DNA from 3 places in the Amycolatopsis sp. DSM 110486 genome. Region 1 is predicted to be linked to each of the others. Evidence: riboswitches for the same ligand, from Rfam matches in the RefSeq annotation. Region 1 holds a riboswitch; each other region holds the start of a gene.
What was found. A riboswitch is a leader RNA that binds a small molecule or an ion and turns the genes downstream of it on or off. The one in region 1 is predicted to bind S-adenosylmethionine.
Positions count from the first base shown of each region.

Region 2: linked by a shared signal. The riboswitch ahead of K1T34_RS11875 (methionine ABC transporter ATP-binding protein) and the one ahead of thrC (threonine synthase) in region 1 are both predicted to bind S-adenosylmethionine.
Region 3: linked by a shared signal. The riboswitch ahead of K1T34_RS52535 (aminotransferase class V-fold PLP-dependent enzyme) and the one ahead of thrC (threonine synthase) in region 1 are both predicted to bind S-adenosylmethionine.

Region 1 is NZ_CP080519.1:695,679-705,063, reverse strand. It holds gene K1T34_RS03485 (ComEC/Rec2 family competence protein) at 1-1,168, shown strand, start outside; gene thrC (threonine synthase) at 1,193-2,458, opposite strand; SAM riboswitch class I at 2,472-2,605, opposite strand; gene holA (DNA polymerase III subunit delta) at 2,739-3,710, shown strand; gene rpsT (30S ribosomal protein S20) at 3,962-4,222, opposite strand; gene K1T34_RS03465 (EamA family transporter) at 4,601-5,464, shown strand; gene K1T34_RS03460 (VOC family protein) at 5,487-5,861, shown strand; gene K1T34_RS03455 (SDR family NAD(P)-dependent oxidoreductase) at 6,344-7,027, opposite strand; gene K1T34_RS03450 (MmgE/PrpD family protein) at 7,024-8,367, opposite strand; gene K1T34_RS03445 (tripartite tricarboxylate transporter substrate binding protein) at 8,394-9,383, opposite strand.
Region 2 is NZ_CP080519.1:2,455,425-2,464,809, forward strand. It holds gene K1T34_RS11840 (hypothetical protein) at 1-159, opposite strand, end outside; gene K1T34_RS11845 (50S ribosomal protein L25/general stress protein Ctc) at 521-1,129, shown strand; gene pth (aminoacyl-tRNA hydrolase) at 1,140-1,733, shown strand; gene K1T34_RS11855 (DivIVA domain-containing protein) at 1,915-2,280, shown strand; gene K1T34_RS11860 (fatty acyl-AMP ligase) at 2,461-4,149, opposite strand; gene K1T34_RS11865 (ABC-F family ATP-binding cassette domain-containing protein) at 4,217-5,989, opposite strand; gene K1T34_RS11870 (4-(cytidine 5'-diphospho)-2-C-methyl-D-erythritol kinase) at 6,026-6,994, opposite strand; gene K1T34_RS11875 (methionine ABC transporter ATP-binding protein) at 7,193-8,203, opposite strand; SAM riboswitch class I at 8,418-8,508, opposite strand; gene K1T34_RS11880 (TetR/AcrR family transcriptional regulator) at 8,897-9,385, shown strand, end outside.
Region 3 is NZ_CP080519.1:10,897,491-10,906,875, reverse strand. It holds gene ileS (isoleucine--tRNA ligase) at 22-3,192, shown strand; gene K1T34_RS52550 (penicillin-binding transpeptidase domain-containing protein) at 3,331-4,971, shown strand; gene K1T34_RS52545 (helix-turn-helix transcriptional regulator) at 5,015-5,701, shown strand; gene K1T34_RS52540 (potassium/proton antiporter) at 5,807-7,285, shown strand; SAM riboswitch class IV at 7,390-7,504, shown strand; gene K1T34_RS52535 (aminotransferase class V-fold PLP-dependent enzyme) at 7,545-8,888, shown strand; gene K1T34_RS52530 (hypothetical protein) at 8,911-9,385, shown strand, end outside.

The DNA.
Region 1 (9,385 bases):
GGGCACGGTGAGTCTCGTCTCGGTGGTGACCAACGTGCTGGCGGCGCCCGTCGTCGCGCCGGTCACGGTGCTCGGGGTGCTGGCCACGGTGGTCGGGCCGTGGTGGCCCGGGGCCGGGCACGTGCTGGTGCACCTGGCTGATCCGGAGGCTCGCTGGCTGATCACCGTCGCGCGGCACGGGGCCCGTGCGCCGGGGGCGGTGCTCGCGTGGCCGGGTGGCTGGTGGGGTGGGGTGTGCGCGGCCGGGGTGCTGGTCGTGGTGGTGGTCGCGTTCCGGTTCCGGCGCGCGCGGCTGCTGGTGGCGATGGGGCTGGCGGCGGTGCTGCTGATCGTGGTGCCGCCGCGGGTGCTCTCACCCGGCTGGCCGCCGAAGGGCTGGGCGATGGTGGAGTGCGACGTCGGCCAGGGCGACGCCGTGGTGCTGGCCACGGCGGAGCCCGGGCGCGCGGTGGTCGTGGACACCGGGCCCGAGCCGGGTCCGGTGGACGAGTGCCTGCGGCGGCTCGGCGTGGAGCGGATCCCGCTGCTGGTGCTCAGCCACCTGCACGCCGACCACATCGGCGGGCTGCCGTCGGTGTTCGACGGCCGGGCCGTGGGGGCGATCGCCGTCGGGCCCGGGCGGGCGCCGGCGTGGGCGTGGCAGCAGGTGTCGCAGGAGGCGGCGACGCACCACGTTCCACTGCTGGAGCTGAGCGACGGGCAGCGGCTCGACTGGCCGGGGCTGTCGCTGGACGTGCTCGGACCGCGCTACGTCACGGCTCGGGCGGCCGCCCTGCAGGACGGCACGATGATCAACAACAGTTCCGTGGTGCTCCGCGCGACCACGGCCGCGGGGAGGGTGCTGCTGACCGGAGACGTGGAGCTGGCCGCGCAGGCCGACCTGCTGGCCGAGGGGGTGGACCTGCACGCCGATGTGCTGAAAGTTCCCCACCACGGCTCGCGCTACTCGTTGCCTCAGTTCCTCGAGGCGGTGGGCGCGCGGGCGGCGATGATCAGCGTGGGCGCGGGCAACAGCTACGGGCACCCGGCGAAGTCCACAGTGGACGTGCTGGGCACGTTGGGTGTGCTCGTGACGCGGACCGATGTGGACGGCGACACGGCCGTGCTGCCCGGTGACGGCGGGCCGGCGGTGGCGCGCCGGGGTGAGCCGCGCGGGCCGCCCCGGTAGGGGAGCGGCCCGCGGGCCCGGCGGTCAGAGGCCGAGGGCCTTGCTCACGGCTTCGGCCGACGGCGGCACGGTGGCCTTGGGGCCGATGCGGCCTTCGAGGGCGTCGAGCGTCTTGAGGCCGTCGCCGGTGATGAGCAGCACGGTCTCGGCGTCGGGGTCGATCTTGCCGGCCTCGATGAGCTTCTTGGCGGTCGCGACGGTGACGCCGCCCGCGGTCTCGGTGAAGATGCCCTCGGTGCGCGCGAGCAGCTGGATGCCCGCGACGACCTCCTCGTCGCTCACGTCCTCGATCGCGCCGCCGGTGCGGTTGACGACGTCGAGCACGTAGGGGCCGTCGGCGGGGTTGCCGATCGCGAGCGAGCGGGCGATGGTGTCGGGCTTCACGGGCTGGACGACGTCGTGGCCGGCGCGGAACGCGGCCGAGACGGGGGAGCAGCCGGTGGCCTGCGCGCCGAACACCTTGTAGGGGCTGGCTTCCACGAGGCCGAGCTGGCCGAGCTCGCGGAAACCCTTGTCCACCTTGGTCAGCTGCGAGCCCGACGCGATCGGCACCACGATCTGCTCCGGCAGGCGCCAGCCGAGCTGCTCGGCGACCTCGTAGCCGAGCGTCTTGGAGCCTTCGGAGTAGTAGGGGCGCACGTTGACGTTGACGAACGCCCACGTCGGGTGTTCGCCGGCGAGCTCGGTGGCGAGGCGGTTGACGTCGTCGTAGTTGCCGTCGACGGCGATCAGGTCACCGTCGTAGACGGCGGTGGTGAGGATCTTGGCGCGTTCGAGCGACTTCGGGATCAGGACGACCGACCGCCAGCCGGCGCGGGCCGCCGCGGCGGCCGTCGCGTTGGCCAGGTTGCCGGTCGAGGGACACGCGAGGACCTCAAAGCCGAACTCGCGGGCCGCGGCCAGCGCGACGGCGACCACGCGGTCCTTGAAAGAGTGCGTGGGGTTGCCGGTGTCGTCCTTGACCCACAGGGACTTCAGGCCCAGGGCCTTGGCGAGGCGGTCGGCCTTCACCAGGCGGGTGGCGCCGGGTTCGGTGTTCGGGATCTCCTCGACAGTCGAGGGGACGGGAAGGAGCTTCTTGTAGCGCCAGATGTTCTTGGGGCCGGCCTCGATGTCTTCGCGGCGCACGCGGCCGAAGTCGTAGGCGACCTCGAGCGGCGAGAAGTCCTCCGCGGAGACGAACTCCGGGGCGAGCGGCTGCCGGTGGCCCTCTTCCTTCGACACCAGTTCGACGGCCGGACCGAGGTCCAGGGTCTTCTTGGTGGAGGTCGTGCCGAGGGTAACGGTCATCGCGAGGTTCCTTTCCTCATCTGCCCCGCAAAAGCGGGCCGGAATTGGCACCGTGGTCGTCAGCTATCCCGCAAATTCGGGAAGACAGGCTGTACGCCGGTTGCCGGGGCTTCTTCGGGCCGTTCCCTCTGCCCCTCTGGATGAGCGGTCTTCAGTTGTCGGCGCGCCTCGCTGGGCGTTGCCTCGGGTACACCGTACGACATGGCGATCACCTCGTGCCACGGTGGCGGCGCACATCACCGCAGCGGGCGCGGGGCCGGGCGGGTGAGAGGATGGCGGGGTGACCACCGCACCCGCGCCACTCCACCTCGTCCTCGGTGAGGAAGAACTGCTCATCGAGCGGGCTGTCCGCTCGTCGCTGGACGCCGCGCGGGCCGTGGACTCGACGGCCGAGATGACGCGCAACCGGGTGTCCGAACTCACACCGCCCGTGCTCGCCGAGCTGGTGAGTCCCTCGCTGTTCAGCGAGGGACGGGTCATCGTGCTCGACTCGGCGCAGGACATCTCGCAGGAGCTGGCGGACGCGGTGATGGCGTACCTCAAGGCGCCCGCCGACGGGATCGTGCTCGTGGTCGTGCACAACGGCGGCGGCCGCAGCAAGGCGGCCAAGGCGCTGCCCGCGGCGCTGAAAAAGGCGGGCGCGGAGATCACCGAGTGCCCGAAGCTCACGAAGGCCGCCGATCGGGAGTCGTTCGTGCGCAACGAGGTGCGCCGCGTCGGCGGCAAGATCGACGCGGCGGGGGTGATGGCGCTGATGGATACCGTCGGCTCCGACCTGCGCGAGCTGTCCTCCGCGGCGACGCAGCTCGTCGCCGACACCGGTGGCGCCATCGACGAGCAGGCCGTGCGCCGCTACCACACCGGCCGCGCCGACGTGACCGGCTTCGCCGTGGCGGAGAAGGCCGTGGGTGGCGACCGCGCGGCGGCCCTGGAGTCGCTGCGCTGGGCCATGCAGCTGGGCGTGCCGCACGTCCTGGTCGCCGACGCCCTCGCGGACGCGGTGCGCACAATCGCCCGCGTGTCCGCCGCCGGCCGCGGCAACCCGAACCAGATGGCCGGAGAGCTGGGCATGCCGCCGTGGAAGATCCGCAAGGCGCAGGGCCAGTCGCGCGGCTGGGGCCAGGACGGCCTCGCCACGGCGATGCGCGTGGTCGCCCGCCTGAACGCCGAGGTCAAGGGCGTGGCGGCGGACGCGGACTACGCCCTGGAACGCGCGGTCGTCGAGGTTGTCGCCGCCAAGGGTGAACGCTGACGCTGCTCGGCGGGCAGGGTTCGAGCCACCGGCATCGGGCCTGAGGCACCGCCGAACCGCCGCGAGATGGCCGGGCGGGACCGTTGGTCGCGTGCGCAGATTTTGCAACAGCCACCGCCGGCCGATCGACCGTCGCCGCGGTATCTCAGCGCACAGGCACGCTGCGCGCAGGGGGCGGGAGAGCGCACGAAAAAGCCCGGCGACAGTCGGTCACCGGGCCCTTTCAGGTCTGGCAGGGTGCTGCGATCAGCTCAGAGCTGGTTCGCGCGCTTCGCGAGAGCCGACTTCTTGTTGGCGGCCTGGTTGGCGTGGATGACGCCCTTGGTGACGGCCTTGTCGAGCTTGCGGGCGGCGTCGCGCTGGAGTTCGAGGGCCTTGGTCTTGTCGCCGGAGTCGGCGGCCTCACGGAACTTGCGGATCGCGGTCTTCACCGAGGAGCGGATCGCCAGGTTGCGCTGACGGGCCTTCTCGTTGGTGGTGATGCGCTTGATCTGGGACTTGATGTTGGCCATGAAGGCGTCCTGCTTTCGTCTCGGTGAAGGTCGCTGCCGCGTCGAAGTGGCTCCGGGCGCCTGGCGTGAAGACAGGCGCGGCCGGGTTTCCTCCCTGACGGAATGCCGCACGGCAACGACGGGAAAGCCTAACAGGCCTGCTCGCGGGCCCCTCGGGCGGCCCGGAGTGATCGGTTCGGCTACCGTGGAGAACGTAGTGCCTAGGGTTCCGCTGCCGGCCCGCCGCACCAACGCGAGAGTAAGACGCAAGACAACCAGGGCCGGCGGGACAGGTCCGAGCGGCACCATCGGCGCGGCCCGACGCCCGCCGTTCATCTGACGGGACAAAAGCCTGGAGGACCCGGCCTTCCGCGTGCGCGGAAGACTCGAAGGGGTCCAGTGAACACCACAGCTCTGTCGTTCGTCCTCATCGCCGCTGTCGTGCACGCGGGGTGGAACCTCGCCGCCAAGCGCGTCACCTTCGGCGGGCCGCGGTTCGTGTGGCTGTACTACACCGTCTCCGCCGTGGTGCTGCTTCCCGTGGTCATCACGGCACTCCTGGTCGAAAACGAACGTCCACAGTGGACCTGGCTGCTCGCCGCCGGGGTGACGGCCGTGCTGCACGTGGCGTACGGCACAGTGCTGCAGCGCGGGTACGCCGTCGGCGACCTGTCGATCGTCTACCCGCTAGCGCGCGGCACCGGGCCGCTGCTGTCGGTGCTGGCGGCGGTGCTCGTGCTGCACGAGCACCCCGGCGTGCTGGGCCTGATCGGGGCGTTCCTCGTGGTGGCGGGCGTGCTGGTGATCAGCCTTGGCGGCAGCGAGGCCGACGTCAAAGCGCGCCGCGCCGGTGTGTTCTACGGCGTGCTCACCGGGGCGACCATCGCGGCCTACACGCTCTGGGACGCCCACTCAGTGACGACGCTCGCGGTGCCGCCCCTCGTGTACTTCGGCTGCGGGGCGCTGGTGCAGAGCGTGCTGCTGGCGCCCGCGGCCCTGCGTGACCGGGCCGAGGTCGCGAAGCTGTGGCGCGAGCACCGCAAGGAGACGCTGATCGTCGGGATCGCCTCGCCCGCGGCGTACCTGCTGGTGCTGTACGCGCTGCGGATGGCGCCGGTCAGCCTGGTCGCGCCGGCGCGGGAGCTGTCGATCGTGCTGGGCGGGCTCGCGGCGTGGTTCGTGCTCGGTGAGCGGCACGCGGCGCGCCGGCTGGTGGGCTCGCTGGTGGTGCTGGCCGGGATCGTCGCGATTGCGGTGGCCTGAGCCACTCGGGTAGGCAGGACGCATGGACGTACTGAGCAGCCGGGTGCTGATCCACCCGCGCGACCTGGAGGCCTCGACCGCGTTCTACCGGGACACGCTCGGGCTGGCGATCCAGCGCGAGTTCCCCGGTGGCACGGTCTTCTTCGCGGGCGGCGGTTCGATCGAGGTCGTGGGCAGCAACGACGCCACTCCCTCCACGGCCGTCGACCTGTGGCTGCAGGTCCGCGACCTGCCGGCGACGCTCGAGGAGCTGGCCGCACGCGGCGTCACGCCGGTCCGCGGGGCGCGCCGCGAGCCGTGGGGGCTGGACGAGGCCTGGATCACCGACCCGGACGGCCTGCGCATCGTCCTGGTGCAGGTGCCGCCCGACCACCCGCTGCGGACGGACTCGCGCTAGGCGTGGGCCAGTGGCGAGGTCACGAAGCGAATCGTGGCCTCGCGGCAGCGTGAGCGGCGGAGGCAGGCCTGACCGGGCCACGGGCTGGGTGCCCCGACACAGACGGTGCCGCGCGGGTGACGGCGCGCCACCGGGTGCTGCGTCCGGCGACACCCGGCCCCGACCGGCGGGCAGGTGATCCGGGCCGGCAGGACCACCGCAATCCGCTACGAGCGGGGCCGGCCCGGTGGGCTGGTCGGCCTGGACGTCGAAACGGCCGGCCGGATCCCCGGCGAGCCCACGGCTGTGCCCGGCGGGAAGCCACCCGTGACCGCGGCGTCAAGATCGGATACGACTACCTCCACTCCCGCCTGGCTCGCTCCGGGATCCACGCCGACGGGTAAGACCGACCTGCGCCGGGTGTCTGGCCGGCGCGATCACTTACGCCGCTGACCAGGGCATCTTCGGCGAAACGGAAAAGGGTCGACCGCCTCGACCGCACCCTAGGCCTCCGGCGGCCCCACCGAGATCAGCTGTCCGGTCACGTGCCCGGCCGCCGGGGACGCGAGGAACGCGACGGTCGCGGCCACGCGCTCGCGGCGCAGCTCCGACTCGGCTGCGTCGGGAGCGTTCATCCGACCCGGGGACACGGCGTTCACCGTGATCCCTTCGGCGGCGTAGGCGGCGGAGAGGGCCTTGGTCAGCCCGACAACCCCGTGCTTGGCGGCGGAGAGGTGCACCCGCGACGGATCACCGCGCAGGGCGTTGGCGCCGATCATCGAGACGATGCGGCCACCGCCCGCGCGGCGCAAGTGCGGGAGGACGGCGTGGGCGCAGTGGAAAGCGCCGTCGAGGGTCACCGAGCGCACCGCCGCCCATTCGGCGAGCGTCAGTTCGTCGAACGGGACGCGGGTGCGCAGCGCGGCATTGTTCACCAGCACCCGCACCGGGCCGAGCTCGGCGGCCCGCTCGACCATGCCGGCGACGGCGGCCGGATCGGCGACGTCCGCGACCAGCCCGAGGGCCGGCACCCCGAGCGCGGCGATCTCCCCGGCGGTCTGCTGCGCCGTCGCGTGGTCCGAACCCGCGGTCACCACCACGCCGAAGCCGTCGGCGGCCAGCGCGAGCGCGATCGCACGGCCGAGGTTGCGCACGCCGCCCGTGACGATCGCGATCGGCGGGGTCACGAGACCGCTCCCGTCCGCCGGACCAGCCCGGCGAAGTCTTCGTCCGCGCCGATCCGCCAACAGAGGTCTAGCAGCTCCCGGGCCGGTTCCGCGCCTAACCGCGGCGCCGCGGTGTCGAGGAACTTCGCTGCGAGGTCGTCGTCCGGCAGCGGGTTGTCCGGCGTGCCGCGGTTGTCCGCCACGGACTCGGTGAACCGCTGCCCGTCGGAGGTCGTGACGGTGACGACGGCACCGCGTTTCGTCAGCGTGGGGTCGGCCACGACCGTGACCCGTTCCCGCACCTGCGTGAGGACCGGGTCGGTCGCGCCGGCGTCGCTGAAGTGCTCGAGTCCCGGCCGCTGCGCCACCAGGGCCACCGCCGCGCCGTGGGTGAGGCTGAACTTCGCGTCCAGACCCGTCCGGGGCCGCACCTTCCCGGTCACGGTCGCGGCGTAGGGGTGCACTCGTGCCTCCACTTCGGACACTTCCTCGGCCGTGAAGCCGTGGCGTGCGCGCAACGTCCGGATCGCGTCGAGCGTGGGATGGGTGAGCGAGCCGCTCGGGTAGGCCTTGTACCCGTTGGCCAGGAGGTGCCACGTCTCGTGGAGGTCTTCGGTGAGCCGGTCCGGTTTGGGCGCCGGCGAGAGCACCGCCAGGAATCCGCGCTCCCCCTCCAGGATGTCGGTGGAAGACGTGAATCCTTCGGCCGCGGCCAGCCCGGCCAGCAGGCCGTCCATCGCGGCCTTACCGGGGTGCAGGGCCTTTCCGTCGGTGCCGTAGACGTTCTTCAGCCCCGCGGCCTGTGTCCCCGCTGTCCCGAACGCCTGCGCCGTCACGTCCGGCGCCAGGCCGAGCAGATTCGCCGCGGCGGCCGCCGCGCCCAGGTGCCCGGTCGTGCCGGTGACATGCCAGCCCGCCTCGTAGTGTTCCGGTCCTGCCGCGAGCCCGACCCGGGTCTCCGTCTCGAATCCGGCGACGAACGCGGCCAACGCCCGAGCGCCGCTGATCGGTGCCTGCTCGGCCGACGCAAAGACCACCGGCCACACCGGCGCCGAACCGTGCACGGTCGTGCCACCGGGGTTGAACGTGTCGTCGTAGTCCTCGACGTGCGAGGCGAACCCGTTCACCAGAGCCGCGAACGGCGCCGAAGCCCGCTCGCGGCGGCCGATGAGCGTGGTGGTCCCGGGGCCGACGCGGGCGGCCACCCGCACCAGCGCCCCGGTTCCCGTCGCGGAGGCGCCCGCGAGCGCACAAGCCAGCCAGTCGATGAGCGCACGACGGGCCTCGTGCACCACCTGTTCCGGCAGGTCCTCGTAAGCCAGAGCCGACGCGAATGCCGCCAGCGACCGGGTCTCGTCCACCTTTTCCCTCTCCTGTCGGTCTTCCGTCACCGCGAAGCCAGCCCCAGCTGGTCCACCAGCTTCTTCAGCGAAGCCTGCTGCTGCGCCAGGTAGGTCCGGAACTGGTTCGCGTCCAGGAACTTGGTCACGTCACCGTCCGCCTCGGCGTACTTCTTCCAGTCCGGCCGCGTGCTCAGCTTCCGCAGCTGCTCCTGGTAGTAGGCCACGGTCTGCGCCGGCATGTCCGGCGGGCCCATGAAACCGCGGAACTCCTCGGGCAGGCCTTCGCTCGGCACGCCCTCCTCGGCCAGCGTCGGCACGTTCGGCAGCGCTGCCAGCCGCTTGTCGCCGACCGCCCCGATCACGCGGATCGCACCGGCCCGCACCTGCTCGCTGAAGTCGCCGGTGGACCCGATCATCATCTGGGCGTCGCCCCGCAGCAGCGACGCGATGCGCTGGCCGCTGTCGGAGAACGTCAGGAAACTCCACTTCGTCTTCGTCCTCGACTGAAGGGCCTGTCCGGTCAGGGAATCCGTCGCGGTGACGGAGCCACCGACCTGCACGAGCCCGTCGGGGTGGGCGCGCGCGTCGGCGATGAAGTCGGCCGCCGTGCGGTACTTCGAGTCCGCCCGCACGGCCATCACCTGCGGCTCGACCAGCAGGCCGGCGATGGGCTGAACGTCGGAGACCGACACCGCGGCTCCGTCGAGGGTCAGCGGCGTGACGATCCACGTCGGGGTGATGGCCGCGATGGTGTCCTCACGGCCACGCCGGCCTTTGAGGTACGACATCGCGCCGATGCCGGAGCCGGCGGTCTCGTTGCGGACCGGCCAGTTGGCGTCGATCAGCTTGTCGTCCTGGAGCATCTTCACGACCTGCCGGGCGAAGACGTCGCTGCCCCCGCCCGGACCGGTGTGGACCACCACCTCGGTCCGGCTCGGCACCCCGTTCGCGGAGTGCCGCTGCGCGATGCCGCAGCCGCTGAGGATCAGCGTCATCGCCGCGAGGCAGGCGCCCAATCTCAGGGAAGTGCGCATGG
Region 2 (9,385 bases), 1.8 Mb from region 1:
GTCCAACGCGGCGTCCACGGCATCTCGCTGCTGCGCCAGCCGGTCGGCTATCTGCTGGTCAGCGGCGGAAACCCCCGCCGAACCCGTCACCGCGACCTGACAACCCGCCAGCACCCCACCCAGTAGTACGACCGCCGCGGCGATCCATCGAGCCCGCATTCTCGCCCCTCTTTTCCGCGGGGATCATCCCATGCCCGCGGCACGCGCCTGCACCACCGGAATCGAGTCGTCGCCCGCCGGCCGACCCAAGGTTTAGTCGTGCGGGGCCACCCACCGCAACCTCCTTGTCGAACGAGGGTTTACACTTCTCGAGTTGTCTCGGCGAGGCGGGAGCACCCTGTGGTGCCCAGCGTGATCGACGCGGCGGCTCGAGAAGCCCCGTGGAATGTGCACGCTTGGAAACTCGCCGCCGTATGCAGCCGATTTTGAACGCTGATTTGTGAACACCGCCCCGAGCAGAGATCGACGATCCCCGCCGCCACCTGCTGCACCGAATTGTGATTTGAAGGAGTGCTACACCGTGTCCGAGGTACGTCTTTCCGTCGAGCCGCGCACCGAGTTCGGCAAGGGCGCCGCGCGGCGCACCCGTCGCGCCGGCAAGATCCCCGCGGTCCTCTACGGGCACGGCTCGGACCCGCGGCACTTCGCGCTGCCGGCCCTCGAGTTCGCCCGCGTCGTCCGTGAGAACGGCAGCAACGCCGTGCTCACCCTCGACCTCGAGGGCTCCAGCGAGCTGGCGCTGACCAAGACCATCGTCGTGCACCCGCTGAAGAACTACATCGAGCACGTCGACCTGCTCGTGGTTCGCCGCGGCGAGAAGGTCACCGTCGACGTGCCGGTGGTCGTCACCGGCACCGCCGGCCCGGGTGGCCTGGTGAACCAGGACCTCGGCGTCGTGCAGATCGAGGTCGAGGCCCTGCACATCCCGGACCAGATCGAGGTCTCGGTCGAGGGTCTCGAGATCGGCACCCAGATCACCGCCGCGCAGCTCACGCTGCCGCAGGGCGCGAACCTGGTGACCGACGGCGAAGCGCTGGTCGTGGCCGTGAACGAGCCGCAGCGTGAAGAGACCGCCGGCGAAGAGGCCGCCACCGAAGGCGGCGAGGCTCCCGCCGGGGACGCCGAATAAACTCACTTCCGTGAGTGAAGACCTGCCTGGGGCCGGCGAGCTGATCGTGCTCGCCGGCCTCGGTAATCCCGGGCCCCAGTACGCCGGCAACCGCCACAACGTCGGCTTCATGGTGCTCGACGAGCTGGCCACCCGCATCGGGGGCAAGTTCAAGGCACACAAGAGCGGCGCCGAGGTGCTGGAGGGGCGGCTTTCGGGCCGTCGCGTGGTGCTGGTGAAGCCGCGTTCGTTCATGAACCTCTCCGGCGGGCCCGTGGTCGGCGCCGCGCGGTTCTTCAAGGTCGAGCCCTCGGGCGTCGTCGTGGTGCACGACGAGCTCGATGTGCCGTTCGGCGCGCTGAAGCTCAAGCTCGGCGGCGGCGACAACGGGCACAACGGCCTTCGTTCCATCACCAAGTCGCTCGGCACGCGTGAGTACTACCGCGTGCGCTTCGGCATCGGCCGCCCGCCGGGCCGCCAGGATCCCGCCGATTTCGTGCTGAAGGACTTCTCGACGGTCGAGCGCAAGGAGCTCCCGTTCGAGGTCTCCGTGGCCGCCGACGCCGCCGAGGCGCTCGTGGCCAAGGGGCTCACCACGGCCCAGAACGAGTTCCACGCAGGCTGATCAGCCGGTTGCTCTCTGTTAGTGATCATGAGTGGCGCTGCGTAGTTTTTCCTCACTCGATGGGCGGCTTATAGGGCCCTGATCGAGTCGTCCCGACGCGCTCGGGGTTCCCGGTGCCTCGGTGACCGGTTAGGACGGAATGCGGGAGTCCGCACACCGACCCTGAATCGGAGAATGTTTCATGTCGTTCACCGCCGAGGACCTCACCGAGGTCACCTTCGGTAACGCCCCGATCGGCCGCCGTGGCTATGCCAAACAGGAGGTCGACGAGTTCGTGCGGCGCATCGCGAAAACGATCGCCGAAGAGGACGACCTGACCGCGGCCGAAGTCCACCACGTCATGTTCAACAAGCCGCTCATCGGCAAGCGCGGCTACGACGAACGCGAAGTCGACCAGTTCCTGGACACCGTGGAGGAACAGCTGGCCGACCTGTCCGGCCGGCGCGCTCCCGCCGTGCCCGGCGCACGCGACGAACACGAGGCGACCGCCTCCCGGGCCCCGCGTCCGGAGGTGACGGAGAACGCCGAGTCCTTCCAGGACCGGTAGGTCTTTCCGGCCTTGACGACGTCGTTCCCCCGCGGCGCTTTCCCGGCCTGCGTTTGTCCTTCTTCCTGAAACAACCCCGCCCTCCGGACTTCCCAAGCCCCGAGAACACGGAACCGGCCCGCTCACTGTGGTGAGTGGGCCGGTTCCGTGTTCTGCCTACGTTGCCGGTCGAACCCGAGGTCAGTGGTCCGCGTTGTGCGCGATCTTGTCCGCGTACTGCACCGCAGTCGCCGCGCGCTTGACCTTGCCCGAGGGCGTCTTGGACAGGCTGCCGGCCGGCAGGACCACCACGGCGAACGGGCGCATGTCCACGGCATCACGGACGCGGGCGGCGACCTGCTTCGACAACGCGCGTTCGGCGTCCGCGTCGCCGGCCAGCTTGGACTCCACGACGACGGCGAAGCGTTCGCGGCGGCTGCCCGCGTCGAGGCGGACGGCGACGGCGTTGCCGGCGCGCACGCCCTCGACCGACGTGGCCGCGCGTTCGATGTCGGTGGGGTACAGGTTGCGGCCGCCCATGATGATGACGTCCTTGCGGCGGCCGCAGATCACGATCTGGCCGTCGATGAGGTAACCGAGGTCGCCCGTCTTCATCCAGCCGTCGGCGTCCTGGGTGTCGAGGGGGCCGTCGACGGTGAGGTAGCCCGGGGTGACGGCCGGGCCGCGGAGGCGGATTTCGCCGACTTCGCGGTCGCCCAGCAGCGAACCGTCCGCGGAGACGATGCTCGCCTCCAGGCCGTCCAGCGGACGGCCCAGCACGGCGAAGGAGCGCACCGCGTCCGTGCCGCGCCGCGAGTCGCCCTCAGGGACCGGGACGGCGCGGTCGTCCGCCTCCAGGGCGTCGGCCTCGACGACGTCCAGGGTGAGACCCGTGAACAGCGGCGCGAAAGACACCGCCAGAGTCGCCTCGGCCATGCCGTACGCCGGGAACACGCACTCGGCCGGCATCTTGAAGCGTGCGCCCGCGTCGACGAAGGTCTGGACGGCCGTCTCGTCGATCGGCTCGGCGCCGTTGAGTGCGATGCGGAGCTTGGACAGGTCGTAGGCGTTGTCGTCCTCGACGCGGGCCATGCGGCGGCCCACGATGGCGTACGCGAAGTTCGGCGCGGCCGTGGTGGTGCCGTTGTACTTGGAGATCAGCTCGGGCCAGATCAGCGGGCCGGTCAGGAACTCGACGGGCGTGATCTTCACCAGCTCCACGCCGAAGGTCATCGGCACGGTCAGGAAGCCGACCATGCCCATGTCGTGGAACGTCGGGAGCCACGACACCATCACGTCGACGTCGAAGTCGAACTCCGCGCGGTCGACCATGGCCTTGACGTTGGTGTAGAGGTTGCCGTAGGTGATGCGCACGGCCTTGGGGTCGGCCGTCGAACCGCTGGTGAGCTGCAGCAACGCGGTGGCGCCCTCGTCGGTGGGCACGACCTCGGCCAGCGGCTCGGCCTCGGCCAGCTCCGTGATCAGGCGGTGCTGGATACCCTTCTCGGCCAGCACGGGCGCGAGCTGGTCGAACGGCTCGCCCAGCACCACCAGCCCGGCGCCGATCATCCCCAGCACCTTGACCGTGTCCTCGGCCCACTCGGCGAGGTCCGTGCGCGCCGTCGGCTGGTGCAGCATCGTCACGCTGCCGCCGGCCAGCCACACGGCCTGCACGGTGGGCGCGATGAGCACCGGCGCCGCGGCCAGCACGGCCACCGCGCTCCCGGGCTTCAACCCGCCCGCGACCAACCCACCGGCAATCTTCTTGGCCTGGTCGTGGACCTCGGCCCACGTCCGGCGAACCGGCTCCTTGGGCTCGCCCGTGACCATGCCGCGCTGCTGACCCCGCCCCGTCGCCGTCTCGACGAGCGTGTCCACGAACCGACTCATGCGCGACAGATTACTGTCTTGTTGTCAACGCTCGCCTGCGGCGGCGTGAACAGCGTCGATCAAGCCGTCATTCGAGCGCTTCGGACGTCTCCAGCCACGTCGCCTCGACGTCTTCCTTCTCCGCGTGCACGCTCTTCAGCTCCGTGTTCAACGCGATGAGCTTGTCCGGGTCCGTGGCCGCCTCGAGCAGTGCCGCGTGCAGCTTCTCCTCGCGTTTGGCCAGCTGGTCGAGCTTGCGCTCCAGCCGGCCGAGCTCCTTCTGCGCGGCCCGGATCTCCGCGTTGCTGCGCTTGGCCTCGGCCTTCTCCGGAGCTGCCGACGCGCCGCGCCCCGGCGTCGCCGCCTGCAGCTTCGTGCGGCGGTTGAGGTACTCCTCGATGCCGCCGGGCAGGTTCGTCACGTGGCCGTCGCCGAACAGGGCCACGGTCGTGTCGCAGACGCGCTCGACGAGGTAGCGGTCGTGCGAGACCACGACCATCGTGCCGGGCCAGCCGTCGAGCAGGTCTTCGAGCTGCTGCAGGGTGTCGATGTCCAGGTCGTTGGTGGGCTCGTCGAGCAGCAGCACGTTGGGCTCGGCCATCAGCAGCCGGCACAGCTGCAGCCGGCGCCGCTCGCCACCCGACAGGTCACCGACGGGCGTCCACTGCCGTTCGGCCGGGAAGCCGAGCTTCTCGCCCAGCTGCGACGCCGTCATCTCCTGCTTGCCGAATACCACGCGCCCCGCCACCTGCTCGATCGCCTGCAGCACGCGCAGGTCGGCCGGCAGGTCGTCGAGCTCCTGGCGCAGGTGCGCGAGCGCGACCGTCTTGCCCTTGACCCGCCGCCCCGTCTCGGGAGTGACGTCGCCGCCCAGCAGCTTGAGCAGCGACGTCTTGCCGGACCCGTTCACGCCGACGAGACCCACGCGGTCACCCGGCCCGATCCGCCACGTCACGTGGTCCAGCAGCGTCCGGTCGCCGACGCTGAACGACACGTCTTCCAGCTCCAGCACCGTCTTGCCGAGGCGGCGCTTGGCGAACGCCATCAGCTCCACGGAGTCGCGCAGCGGCGGCACGTCGGCGATCAGCGCCTCGGCGGCTTCCACGCGGTAGCGCGGCTTCGACGAGCGCGCCTGCGGGCCGCGGCGCAGCCACGCCAGCTCCTTGCGCGCCAGGTTCTGCCGCTTCTCCTCGGCCGTCGCGGCCAGGCGCGCCCGCTCGGCGCGCGCGAAGATCCAGTCGGCGTAACCACCTTCGTACTGCTCGACGCGCCCTCCTGTGACCTCCCACGTGAGGCTCGCGATGGTGTCGAGGAACCACCGGTCGTGGGTCACGACCACCACGGCGATCCTGCGCGCCAGCAGGTGGTCGGCCAGCCAGCGGACACCTTCGACGTCCAGGTGGTTGGTGGGCTCGTCGAGCACCACGAGGTCGAGCTCGCCGGTCAGCGCCGCGGCCAGCGCGACGCGACGGCGTTCGCCACCGGAGAGGTTCGCGGTCGGGGTTTCGAGACCGATCGCCGTGATGCCGAGTCCGTCCACAATGGACCGGACGCGCGCGTCGGCGGCCCATTCGTGTTCCGCGCCATAGCGTTCGAGTACGACGTCGCCGACCGTGCTGCCCGAAGGCAGCTCGGTTCGCTGGGTGACGACGGCCATGCGCAGGTCACGAACATGGCTCACCCGGCCGGAATCCGGCTCGCTCAGACCCGCGAGCACCTCCAGCAGCGTGGTCTTGCCACCACCGTTGAGACCGACTACGCCGATGCGCTGTCCGGCGGCGACGCCGAGAGAAACGCTGTCCAGCAGCGGTTTCACCCCGTACGACTTGCTCACCGACTCCAGGTTGACCAGGTTGGCCATCCGATTCAGCCGATCCTTTCCACAATGGACAGATGTTCAGGCGTGCACACGCGGTGGCGTGCCACGGGGTGCGTCGTCGCCGCCGACCAGCCGGGCGCCAGGCACCGGGCCATGGGCGACGCGCACGGTTCGGCACACGCCGGCGCCGGACAGCTCGGCCGCCACCTCGACGGCGGCCTGCGCGTCGGCGCAGAGGAACGCGCACGTGGGCCCCGAGCCGGACACACACCCGGCCAGCGCACCCGCGTTCACGCCCGCGCGCAGCGTGCGGCGCAAGCCGGGACGCAGCGACACGGCGGCCGCCTGCAGGTCGTTGCCCAGCAGCAGCGCGAGCTGACGGGGGTCGCCCGACGCGAGGGCCTCGACGACCGGGGTGTGCGAGCCGATGCGCGGCGGGTTGCCTTCGGCGCGCAGGCGGTCGAGCTCGCCGAACACCTTCGGCGTCGACAGGCCTTCGGTGTCGAACGCGAGCACCCAGTGGAACGTGTGGCGCGACAGCACGGGCACGAGCTGCTCACCGCGGCCGGTGCCGAGCGCGGTGCCGCCGTAGAGTGCGAAAGGCACGTCGCTGCCGAGCTTGCCCGCGATGGCGGCCAGCTCGTCGCGCGTCACGTCGAGCTTCCACAGCGAGGCCAGGCCGACGAGCGTCGCCGCCGCGTCGGCGCTCCCGCCCGCCATACCGCCGGCGACGGGGATGCCCTTGCGCAGCACGATCCGCACCTTCAGGTCGTCTCCCTCGGCGCGGCCGGCGTAGGCGGAGAGCTCCTGGGCCGCGCGCCAGGCGAGGTTGGTGGCGTCGGTGGGCACCGACCCCTCCCCCTCGCCGAAGACCTCGAGCCCCGGGTCGTCGGTGGCCGCGACGGTCACCTCGTCCGTGAGCGACAACGCCTGGAAGACGGTGACCAAGTCGTGGTAGCCGTCCTCGCGCAGGTCACCGATGGCCAGGTGCAGGTTGACCTTGGCCGGGACCCGGACGGTGACTGGTGGTGGAACTACGGCGAGCACCCGTCAAGCCTACGTGGCCGGGCGCCTGGGCTCCCCACCAGGAGAAAACAGGCATCCTCAGGACGGCTGTCCCAACCTCTCGGACACGTCGACGCCAACCTTGGACCCCGGGACCCGCGCACCGCGCGAGGAAGGGCCCGTTGAAGGAATCGGAGTCCTTCAACGGGCCCTTCACGGCACCGACGGGGTCAGCTGGAATCAGGCGGCGACGCTCTGCGCGGCCCGCACGGCCGGCGTCACGTGAGCGCCGCGGTCGGCAATCCACGCCAGCGCCGCGTCGGCTCGCTCGCCGCGGACACCGATGCGGAAACGAGCGATCGGGGTGTCACCGATGCGCGTGAGTCCGCCGCCGATGGTGGCGACCTCCACGTCGAAGCGGCCGGCCGCCTCGGGCAGCAGGGCGCCGACGGACGCGAAGCCGATCAGCACGACGTCGGCGGACCGGTCGTACTTCGCGGCCTGCGCGCGGGCGGTCTCGATCGCCGGCAGCACCGCCTGCGCGGTCCAGCTGCCCGGCGAGGCGATGAGGTCGAGCACGTGACCGCGTTCGACGACCGCGCCGTCTTCGAGCACCGCGACGTCGTCGCAGACGCGGCGGACGACGCCGGCGTCCGGAGTGGTCAGCAGCACGGTGGTGCCCAGCTCGGCGCGCGCCCGGTCGAGCACGGCCAGCACGGCGCCGGCCTCCTCGGGGGCGATGCCGGCGGTGGGGTCGTCGGCGAGCAGCACGGCCGGGCCGGCGGCGAGTGCCCTGGCCACGGCGACGCGGCGCAGCTGGCCGGGCGTGAGGTCGGCCGGCTTCTGCGCGGCACGGGCGGTGAGGCCCACGAGGTCGAGCAGGTTGCCGACGCGGGTCTTGCGCTGCGGCCCGTCGATGCCGAGCTGCTCCAGCGGGGTGGCGATGTTGCCGGCGACGGTGCGCTCGGCGAGCAGCTCCGGCTTGGTGCCGACGACACCCAGCTGGCGGCGGACCTCACGCAGCCGGCGGCCGTCGAGCGCACCGGTGTTGAGGCCGTCGAGCCGCACGACACCGCGGTCCGGGCGCTCCTGCAGCGCGATGCAGCGGGCGAGCGTGGACTTGCCGGAGCCGGCGGGGCCCACCACGCCGAAGAGGGAACCGGCCTGCACGTCGACGCTCACATCACGCAGCGCGGCGACCGGATTTCCGTTGAGGGGAAAGGACTTGGACACGTTTTCGACAGTGATCACGAAGAGAGCTCCAGGCATGAGGCGCAGCACCGTTTCCGGGCGCGCCGGGCGTCACCGAATTACCGTCCTTTTCGGACGGTGCGCAGAATTGCGGAAGAAAGGATCAGGCGATGACTGTGGAGCGTCGACACGCACATACCGTGCGGCGACCTTCATCGACGACGCGCCGCCGGGTCAACAGGAGCGGGCGGGCTACCCTCTGCATCGGAAACAGCCTCCATCGGTCCTGGCTGTAGCACCTGCCCCATGGGGGGTGGTTGCTGCGACTTCGGCGAGCCAGGTCTCTCAGTCGCTCGGGATGGACGTTTCTGAGTAAAGCCGATCCCATTGGGTGAACGCAAGCGCGTTGGTGCAGATCACACGAGTGGTGGTGCCCGGATACCGGGACACCCGCAGCCACATCGTGGACCCCGAAAGCTCCGGCACCGAATTTCTTCCGCGCGGCGAATCCGGCGCCTATTCCACTGTGGACGCTGCCGATCCCTGGTGGAGCCGCGATTCCGGCACGGGAATCGCGGGGCAGCTCGCGCGTGGGTAAATGACGGTTCGGCGAGGTAGTTCGCCACGGCGAGACACTTCGTCTTCCCGGCCGGACGTCCACTCCCGTCCACGAGTCGAATCCGGACGTCCGTCACGCCCGTTTGTGATACGTGCGTATCGGATACAGTCGTACCACTACAGCGGAGGAGGACCGTGGCGCACCGGGTCGACCACGAGCAGCGCCGGCGCGAGATCGCCGGGGCGGTGTGGCGCATCGCGGCCGAACGCGGGCTCGACTCCGTGAGCATGCGCGAGGTGGCCGCCGAGGCAGGCGTGTCACTGCGGCTGGTGCAGTACTACTTCGAAACGAAGCACAACCTGCTCGTGTTGTCCCTGCGTTACCTCCATGAACGCGGCGAGCAGCGCACGCAGGCCCGCATCGCGGCACAGCTCGACCAGAGCGTGCGCGGCGTGGTCCGGACTCTGCTCACGGAGCTGCTCCCGCTGGACGCCGAGCGCGAACTGTCGCTACGCGTCCACCGCGCCTACTTCAGCCGCACCCACAGCGACCCGGCGCTGGCGAAGGTGTTCCTGCACGCCGAGACGCCGATCGAAGACCTGCTCACCAGCCTGTTGCGCCGCGTGGCGCTCCCGCCTGGCGTCCAGCCGCGGCACGAGGCCAACCTGCTGGTCGCGGGCTTC
Region 3 (9,385 bases), 760 kb from region 1:
GAACGCAAGGAGCGCACCCCGATGTACCCGAAGGCCCAGGTGGACGGCGAGACGTCGGTCCCGGCCCAGCCGTCGTTCCCCGCACTGGAGCAGCGCGTGCTCGAGTACTGGGAGACCGACCGGACGTTCCAGGCCTCGATCGACGCGCGCCCGGCCGGGGCGAACGGCGACAACGAGTACGTGTTCTACGACGGCCCGCCCTTCGCCAACGGCCTGCCGCACTACGGGCACCTGCTCACCGGGTACGTGAAGGACATCGTCCCGCGCTACCAGACGATGAAGGGCAAGCACGTCGACCGCCGGTTCGGCTGGGACACCCACGGCCTGCCCGCCGAGCTCGAGGCGATGCGCCAGCTCGGCATCACGGAGAAGGAAGAGATCGAGGCGATGGGGGTCGCCAAGTTCAACGACGCCTCCCGCGAGTCCGTGCTGCGCTACACCAAGGAGTGGGAGGAGTACGTCACCCGCCAGGCGCGCTGGGTCGACTTCGACAACGACTACAAGACGCTCGACCTGCCCTACATGGAGTCGGTCATCTGGGCGTTCAAGCAGCTGTGGGACAAGGGGCTGGTGTACGAGGGCTACCGCGTGCTGCCCTACTGCTGGCGCGACGAGACGCCGCTGTCCAACCACGAGCTGCGCATGGACGACGACGTCTACCGCACCCGCCAGGACCCGGCCGTCACGGTCGGGTTCCGCTTGGAGGGCAACGGGAACGAGCTCGACGGCACGTACCTGCTCATCTGGACGACCACGCCGTGGACGCTGCCCTCGAACCTCGCCACCGCCGTGCACCCCGAGGTTCGCTACGTCGTGGTGGAGAGCGAGAACTTCCCCGGCAAGCGGTTCCTCCTCGCCGAAGCCCGCGTCGGCGCGTACGCGCGCGAGCTCGGCGAAGAGCTCGCGGTCGTGGCGCACTACACCGGTGCGGAGCTGCTCGGAAACCGTTACGCCCCACCGTTCCCGTACTTCCTCGGCCGGGAGAACGCGCACCGGGTCCTGTCGGCGGGCTACGTCACGACCGAAGACGGCACCGGCGTCGTGCACATCGCGCCCGCCTACGGTGAAGAGGACAAGGTCGTCACCGACGCCGCGGGCATCACGCCGGCAACCCCGGTCGACGCGCGCGGCCGCTTCGACGCGACCGTGCCCGACTACGAGGGCCAGCAGGTGTTCGAGGCCAATCCGAACATCATCCGCGACCTCAAGAACGGCACGGGTTCCGCCGCGCAGCAGAGCCCGATCCTGTTGCGCCACGAGACTTACGAGCACCCGTATCCGCACTGCTGGCGCTGCCGCAACCCGCTGATCTACCGCGCGGTGTCGTCGTGGTTCGTCGCGGTGACGCAGTTCAAGGACCGCATGGTCGAGCTCAACCAGCAGATCACGTGGTACCCGGACAACGTCAAGGACGGCCAGTTCGGCAAGTGGCTGGAGAACGCCCGCGACTGGTCGATCTCCCGCAACCGCTACTGGGGTTCGCCGATCCCGGTGTGGCAGTCGGACGACCCGACCTACCCGCGCACCGACGTCTACGGCTCCCTTGACGACCTCGAGCGCGATTTCGGGGTGCGGCTGGACAACCTGCACCGCCCGTACATCGACGAGCTGACCCGGCCGAACCCGGACGACCCGACCGGGAACTCGACCATGCGCCGCGTGCCCGAGGTGCTCGACGTGTGGTTCGACTCGGGCTCGATGCCGTATGCCCAGGTGCACTACCCGTTCGAGAACGCCGAGTGGTTCGAGCACCACTACCCGAGCGACTTCATCGTGGAGTACATCGGGCAGACGCGCGGCTGGTTCTACCTGCTGCACGTGCTCGCGACGGCGTTGTTCGACCGGCCCGCGTTCCGCACCTGCATCAGCCACGGCATCGTGCTCGGCTCCGACGGGCAGAAGATGTCGAAGTCGCTGCGGAACTACCCGGACGTGACCGAGGTGTTCGACCGCGACGGGTCCGACGCCATGCGGTGGTACCTCATGGCGAGCCCGATCCTGCGCGGCGGCAACCTCGTCGTCACCGACCGGGGCATCCGCGACGCGGTGCGCCAGGCCGTGCTGCCGCTGTGGAACTCGTACTACTTCCTCGCCCTCTACGCCAATGCCGAGGGCGTGGAAGGCCGGTGGCGTACGGATTCGGCGCACCTGCTCGACCGCTACGTGCTCGCGAAGACCCACGAGCTGGTGACGGACGTCGAGTACGCGCTGGACAACTACGACATCGCCGGCGCGTGCCAGACCGTGCGCGACTTCCTGGAGGTGCTCACGAACTGGTACGTGCGCCGTTCGCGCGACCGGTTCTGGGCGGGTGACCAGGACGCGATCGACACGCTGCACACGGTGCTCGAGGTGACCTCCCGTGTCGTCGCGCCGCTGCTGCCGCTCACGACCGAGACGGTGTGGCGCGGCCTCACCGGCGGCCGTTCGGTGCACCTGACCGACTGGCCGAGCTCGCTCGACCTGCCGGCCGACGCGGCGCTGGTCACGGCCATGGACCGCGTGCGGCAGGTGGCGTCGACGGCGCTCTCGCTGCGCAAGGCCAACAAGCTGCGCGTGCGGCTGCCGCTGGCGAAGCTGCTGGTCGCGGCCGAGGACGTGGAGGCGCTGCGCGAGTTCACCGACATCCTGCGCGACGAGGTGAACGTGAAGTCGGTCGAGCTGACCACCGACGTCGCGGCGCACGGCTCGTTCGAGGTCGCCGTGAACGCGCGGGCGGCCGGGCCGCGGCTGGGCAAGGACGTGCAGAAGGTCATCAAGGCCGTGAAGGCCGGCGACTGGACGACGAACCCGGGCGGCGCCGTGGTGGCGGCAGGCGTCGAGCTGCTCGAAGGCGAGTACGAGCGGCGCCTGGTGGCCAAGGATGGCGGCGCGGCGGCCGAGCTGCCGGGCGGCAGCGGGCTGGTGCAGCTCGACACCGAGGTCACGGCCGACCTGGCCGACGAGGGCATCGCCCGTGACCTGGTGCGCGTGGTGCAGCAGGCCCGCCGCGAGGCCGGCCTCGACGTGTCCGACCGCATCGCGCTCACGATCGACGCGCCGGACGAGGTCGTGGCCGCGGTGAAGAAGTTCGAGGAGTTCGTGGCCTCGGAAACGCTGGCCACGTCGGTGACCTACGGCGACGCGCCGGAGGGCTTCGAGGGCACCGTCGGCGACGGCGTGAAGGTCCGCGTCGCAGTGGAGAAGGCGTAGTGAACCGGCCGTCCCGGCGTTGATCACGAATCAGCGTCGGGACGGCCGCTTTCTCACCTGTAACGCCTCTTGTCCGTCAGCGATGGGCAAGCTGGGCCGGGTGCGCGCACGTCGCACGGGCCTGGGGGAGAGTCGCAAGTGAGTCCTGCCGGAAAGAGAGCCGTCCTCATCGGGGGCGCGGTCGCCATGGTCGCGATCGTCGTCGCGGCGGTGGTATTGCTGACCGGTGGTTCGCCGGCACCCGAGGCGGCCGCCGAGCCGACCGAGAGCTCGGTCGCGGCGGGACCGGTCGCCCCGGATCCGACGTCGGCGGCGCAGCTGTACCTGAAGGACTTCGCGGGCAACCAGACCGACGAGGCCAGCCTGCTCACCGACAACCCGCACGACGCGGCCGCCGCGCTGCGCGACGCCTGGTACACGCTCAAGCCGCAGGACGTGCAGGCCAAGGTCGACAAGGTCGAGCCCGCCGCCGCGGCCGCGACGAAGACGGCCGCGAGCTACACGCTCACCTGGAACCTCGGCCCCGGCCACGTCTGGTCCTACAGCGGCAGCTTCGATGTGGTGAAGTCCGGCGACAGCTGGCGGGTGCACTGGACGCCCGCCTCGCTGCACCCGAAGCTGCAGGCCGGCCAGCGGCTCGTGATCGCGACCGCGGCGGCCGACGAGGCCGCCGTGGTGGATCGCGACGGCAAGCCGGTGGTCATCAGCGGGCCGGGTGGCACGCACCTCGATCCTGCCGCGAAGTTTCCGTTGCTGACGCAGGCGCTGACCGGGCAGGGCACGTCGGCGCCGTCCGACACCTTCGCGGTCCAGCGGGTCGACACCGCGGGCAAGGCGCTGGAAACGCTCTACGGCAAGACCGAGAGCGGGCAGCAGGCGGTGAAGTCCACGGTGAGCGTCTCCGTGCAGAACGCGGCCCAGTCGGCCGTCGACTCCTACCGCGGCAAGGCCGTGATCGTGGCGATCCAGCCCTCCAACGGCGGGGTGCTGGCGGTGGCGCAGAACGCCGCTGCGGGCACGAGTCCCTCGGCGCTGAACGGCCTGTACGCGCCGGGTTCGACGTTCAAGATCGCGACCGCGACGGCGGCCCTGGAGGCCGGCATCGTCACCAAAGACTCGCAGGTGGCGTGCCCGCTCACCGCGCGGATCGGCACCCGCACGATCTCCAACGAGGGCTTCGACCTCGGCACCACCACCGTGCACCGCGCGTTCGCGCATTCGTGCAACACCTCGTTCGGCCAGCTCGCCTCGCAGCTGCCGCCGGACGCGTTGGCCAAAGCCGCGAGCCAGTACGGCCTCAACGCCGACTTCGACATCCCCGGCCTCACCACCGAGATGGGCAAGGTCGGCGCCGCCGGCAGCGCCGATGAGCAGGTGGAGGACGGCATCGGCCAGGGCACCGTGCAGGTGAGCCCGTTCGGCGAGGCGGTGATGGCCGCGACGGTGGCCGCGGGCAAGGCGGTGACGCCGAAGCTGTGGCTGGACGCCTCGTCGGCCACGACCGTCAACGACGGCTACCACGCGCCGTCGGCGAGCGTGCTGGCCTCGGTGCGCGCGATGATGCGCGAGGTCGTCACGGGCGGCACCGCGACCGGACTGGCGCGCTCGGGCACGGTCTACGGCAAGACCGGCACCGCGCAGTTCGGTGACGGCGCCGAAGCGCACGGCTGGTTCGTGGGCTATCGCGGAGACGTCGCGTTCTGTGTGTTCCTGGAGGGCGGAAACGACTCCGGCCCCGCCGTCACACTCGGCGCGAAGTTCCTGACCGGCGTGAAGTAGCGCTTCGGCGGCGGCCGAAGCGTCGGGCTCCTACGGTGGGGGCATGGAGACCGTCGCGCTGGCCGAGGTGGCCGCGGTGCTCGCCGACCCGAGCCGGGCGACGATGTGCCTCGCCCTGCTGGACGGGCGCGCCTGGACGATCGGCGAGCTGGCCGCGGCGGCGCGGATCGCGGTGTCGACCGCGAGCGAGCACGTGACGCGGCTGCACGACGCCGGGTTCGTCGCGCGGGTGAAGCAGGGCCGGCACGCGTACGTCCGCATCGCCGACCCGCGGGTGGCCGAGCTGATCGAGCACTTGGCGCAGCACGCCGAGCACCGCGAACCGGTGGGGCTGAAGGCGTCCCTGCGTACGCAGCGGCTGAGTTTCGCGCGCAGCTGCTACGACCACCTCGCGGGCACCGTCGGTGTGGCGCTGCGCGAGGGCTTGATCGCGAAGGGGATCGTCGACACCGGCGACGGGCTGACGCTGACCGCGGCCGGGCGCGAGGTGCTCGGCGGGCTCGGTGTCGCCGTGCCGGAGCGCGGCCGGCGCCCGCTGCTGCGTGACTGTCTGGATTGGACGGAGCGGCGCGACCACCTCGCCGGTGCCGTGCCCGCGGCGATCCTGGCGCGGGCCGTCGACGCGGGGTGGGTGACCCGCGACCGGCAACGCGCGGTGCGGTTGAGGCCGGCCGGGGAGAAGCCGTTCGCGGCGCTCGGTGTCGATCTGGCGACACTCAGTGGGGGCTGAGTGTCCTAACACAGCAGTTTGCCCGAGTTGTCCAGTGGTGCACGAACGAGTGAACGGCTCCGTCTCTCTATTCTGGAAGCCCACGGCGACCGGGAGGGGGCGGACATGGACCAGCTTCCCGTCGTGCTCGGCGTCGGCGGTGTCGTCCTGCTCGCGTCGGTGCTCGCCGTGCGCGTGTCGATCCGCCTCGGTCTCCCGTCGCTGCTGCTGTACCTCGGCATCGGTGTGGCGCTGGGCGAATCGGGCATCGGGATCCACTTCGACAACTCGAGCCTGACGCAGTCGCTGGGGCTGGCCGCGCTCGTCATGATCCTCACCGAAGGTGGCCTCACCACGCGCTGGAGCGCGGTGAAATCCTCGCTGGGCCCGGGAATCCTGCTGTCCACAGTGGCCGTGATCGTGAGCATCGTGGTCACCGGCACGGCCCTGCACTGGCTGCTCGGCCTCGACTGGCGGTTCGGGCTGCTGTGGGGCGCGGTACTCGCGTCGACCGACGCGGCGGCGGTGTTTTCGGTGCTGCGCACGTTCTCCGTGGGGCCGAAGCTCGTGGGTACGCTGGAGCTGGAATCCGGGCTCAACGACGCACCCGCGTACATCGCGGTCGTGGCGCTCTCCTCGGCGGCCGCGTTGGACTGGACCCTGCCGCTGTTGGTCGTTTACGAACTCGCCGCCGGGCTCGTGCTGGGTTTGCTGTTCGGGTGGCTGGGTGCGATGGCGCTGCGCCGGGCCGCGTTGCCGGCCACGGGCCTCTACCCGCTCGCGACGGTGGCCGTGTGCATCCTCGCGTACTCCAGTGGGCAGCTGGCGCACGCGTCGGGCCTGATGGCCACCTACGTCGCCGGTCTCGTGCTGGGCAACTCGCGGCTGCCGCACCGCTCCGACACGCTCTCGTTCGCCGAGGGGCTCGGCTGGCTCGCGCAGATCGGGCTGTTCGTGCTGCTCGGTCTCTACGCCTCGCCCAGCCGGATCCTCGAGGCGCTCATCCCGGGTCTCGTCGCGGGCGCGGTGGTGCTGCTGCTCGCGCGCCCGTTGTCGGTGGTCTTGTCGTTGCTGCCGTTCCGGCTGCCGTGGCGGGAGCAGACGTTCCTGTCGTGGGCCGGGTTGCGCGGGGCCGTGCCGATCGTGCTGGCGCTGATCCCGCTGTCCCAGGGTGTGCCGGGCGCGGAGCGACTCGTCGACGCCGTGTTCGTGCTGGTCGTCGTGCTGACGCTGCTGCAGGGGGCCACACTCGGCCCGGTCGCGCGGCTGCTGGGCCTCGCAAAACCCTCCGAGGCGCACGAGATCGAGGTCGACGCCGCGCCGCTGGACGAGCTCGGCGCCGAGCTGCTGCAGGTGCGCATCCAGAAGGGCTCGAAGCTGCACGGCGTGTACATCTCCGAGCTCGGCCTGCCCGCCGGCGCCACCGTGAGCCTCGTGGTCCGCCGCGGCTCCGGGTTCACGCCGCAGAAGACCAGCCGCCTGCAGGAGGACGACCAGCTGCTGGTGGTCACCACGGCCGGGGTCCGCGACGCGACCGAGCGCCGGATCCGCGCCGTCGACCGGGCCGGGCGGCTCGCGCGCTGGCGCGGTGAGCTGGGCCGTTGACGCGTTTTCGGTGAGGTTCGCGGGTTCGCCGGCGTGTGAGCGCCATCTCAGATCACGGGACGGGGCTTTCTCCGCACGCCCGGAATCGGTTACCTTCATCAACAGGTCATGAGTGCCAGCGTTCAGCCCCGGCTTGCTGGCCGGCAACCCTCCTACCGCGGTGGGGTGCCCCGGGTGAAGACCGGGCCGGTCGTGTTGTGCGACGGGCAAGCGCGGGCCCCTCGCCGGGGGTCCCCCGGACTGCCGAGGAGGCACCGCCATGACTCTCGCTCTGGACCGTACCGCTGAAAACACCGAAACCGTTGCCGCACAGGGGATCCCCGGCGTCGCGGGGGCGGCACTGCGGGTGCCCCTGGTGACCGGCGGCGAGATCGGTTACGCCAACCTCGACCACGCCGCGAGTGCGCCGTGTCTCGACGCGGTCCGCTCCGCCGTCGACGAGTTCCTGCCCTGGTACGCGAGCGTGCACCGCGGCGCGGGCTTCGCTTCGCAGGTGTCCACGCGCCTTTACGAGCGCACGCGCGACATCCTGCGCCGGTTCGTCGACGCGCGCGCCACCGACACCGTCGTGTTCACCCGCAACACCACGGATTCCTTCAACCTGCTGGCGCGTTCGCTGCCGCGGCGCACGTCCGTGGTCGTGTTCGACACCGAGCACCACGCGGCCCTGCTGCCTTGGCGGGGCCCGAATGTGCGCCGCGTGCAGCTGCCGCGCACGCGGTTGGCCGCGGTGTCCGTTGTGGACGAAGCGCTCGACGCCTGCCCGGAGGGGCCGCGGCTCGTGGTGGTGACCGGAGCGTCCAACGTGACCGGTGAGCTGCTGCCGGTGGCCGAGATCGCCGCCGTGGCACGGAAGCACGGCGCCCGCGTGGCGCTGGACGCCGCGCAGCTCGCGCCGCACCGCCGGATTTCCCTGCGGGAGCTGGACGTCGACTACGTCGCGCTTTCGGGGCACAAGCTCTACGCGCCCTTCGGCGCCGGCGCTCTCATCGGCCGGTCCGACTGGCTGCGCGCCGCCGAGCCATACCTCGCCGGCGGGGGAGCGACCAAGCTCGTGACCGAGGACGCCGTGGTGTGGAACACCGGTGCCGAGCGGCACGAGGCCGGCTCGCCGAACACTGTCGGTGTCTACGCGCTCGGCGTCGCGTGCGAGCAGCTGTCCGCGCACTGGGCCGCCGTGGGCGAGCACGAGGCCACGCTGCTGGAGCGGCTGCGCAAGGGCCTGGCCGGCGTGCCCGGCTGCGCCGAGCTGCGCCTGTTCGACGCGCCGGTGGACCGCGTGGGCACGGTGAGCTTCATCGTCGACGGCTTCGAACCCGGCTGGCTCGCCGCGGTCCTCTCGGCCGAGTACGGCATCGGCGTGCGCGACGGCGCGTTCTGCGCCCACGTCGCCACCAAGCGCCTCATCGGCGAATGCGGCCGCGACGGGCAGCAGGCCGTGCGCGTGAGCCTCGGCCTGGGCAGCACCGAGGAGCACGTGGACCGCCTCGTGCTCGCGCTGCGCCAGATCGTCGCCCGCGGCGCCCGCTGGGAGTACACGAAGGTCGACGGCCGCTGGGCCCCGGTGGGGGACCCGCGGGAGCTGCCGCCGTTTTGCGCCTGAGCCCGCTCGCTACCCTCGGCGCGTGGGGAGATCTTGGGGTTTCTGGGTTCCGCTCGCGCTGCTGGGCTTCGCCGAGCTGATCCTGGCCGCGGTGCGGCTCGCGGCCGGCGCCGGTTCTGCCGCGGGCGAGTTCGTGAACCTGTCCGCGGTGCCGATGGACCGCGTGCACGTGGACTACTTCGACACGGCCATCGGCGGTGAGCAGTTCCTGAGCCAGGACCCGCTGCCCGCGCCGACCTCGACGTCAGCGCTGGGCTGGCCGATCGCACTCGCGCTGGTCGTGGCGATCGTGCTCGTCGGCTACGCGCGAGCCGGGACCAGGCCGAAAACCGGCCGGTTCGCCCTGGCCCTCGCCGGCGGTGTGCTGGCGGTGCCCGTGCTGGACCTCGCCGCCTACGCCCAATTCGACCTCGACGCCGATGCCCGCGGCCCGGCGCTCGCAGCCGTGGGGCTGGTGGTGCTGGGGGGGGTACGAGCGCAGTCTCCTGGTCCTCGCG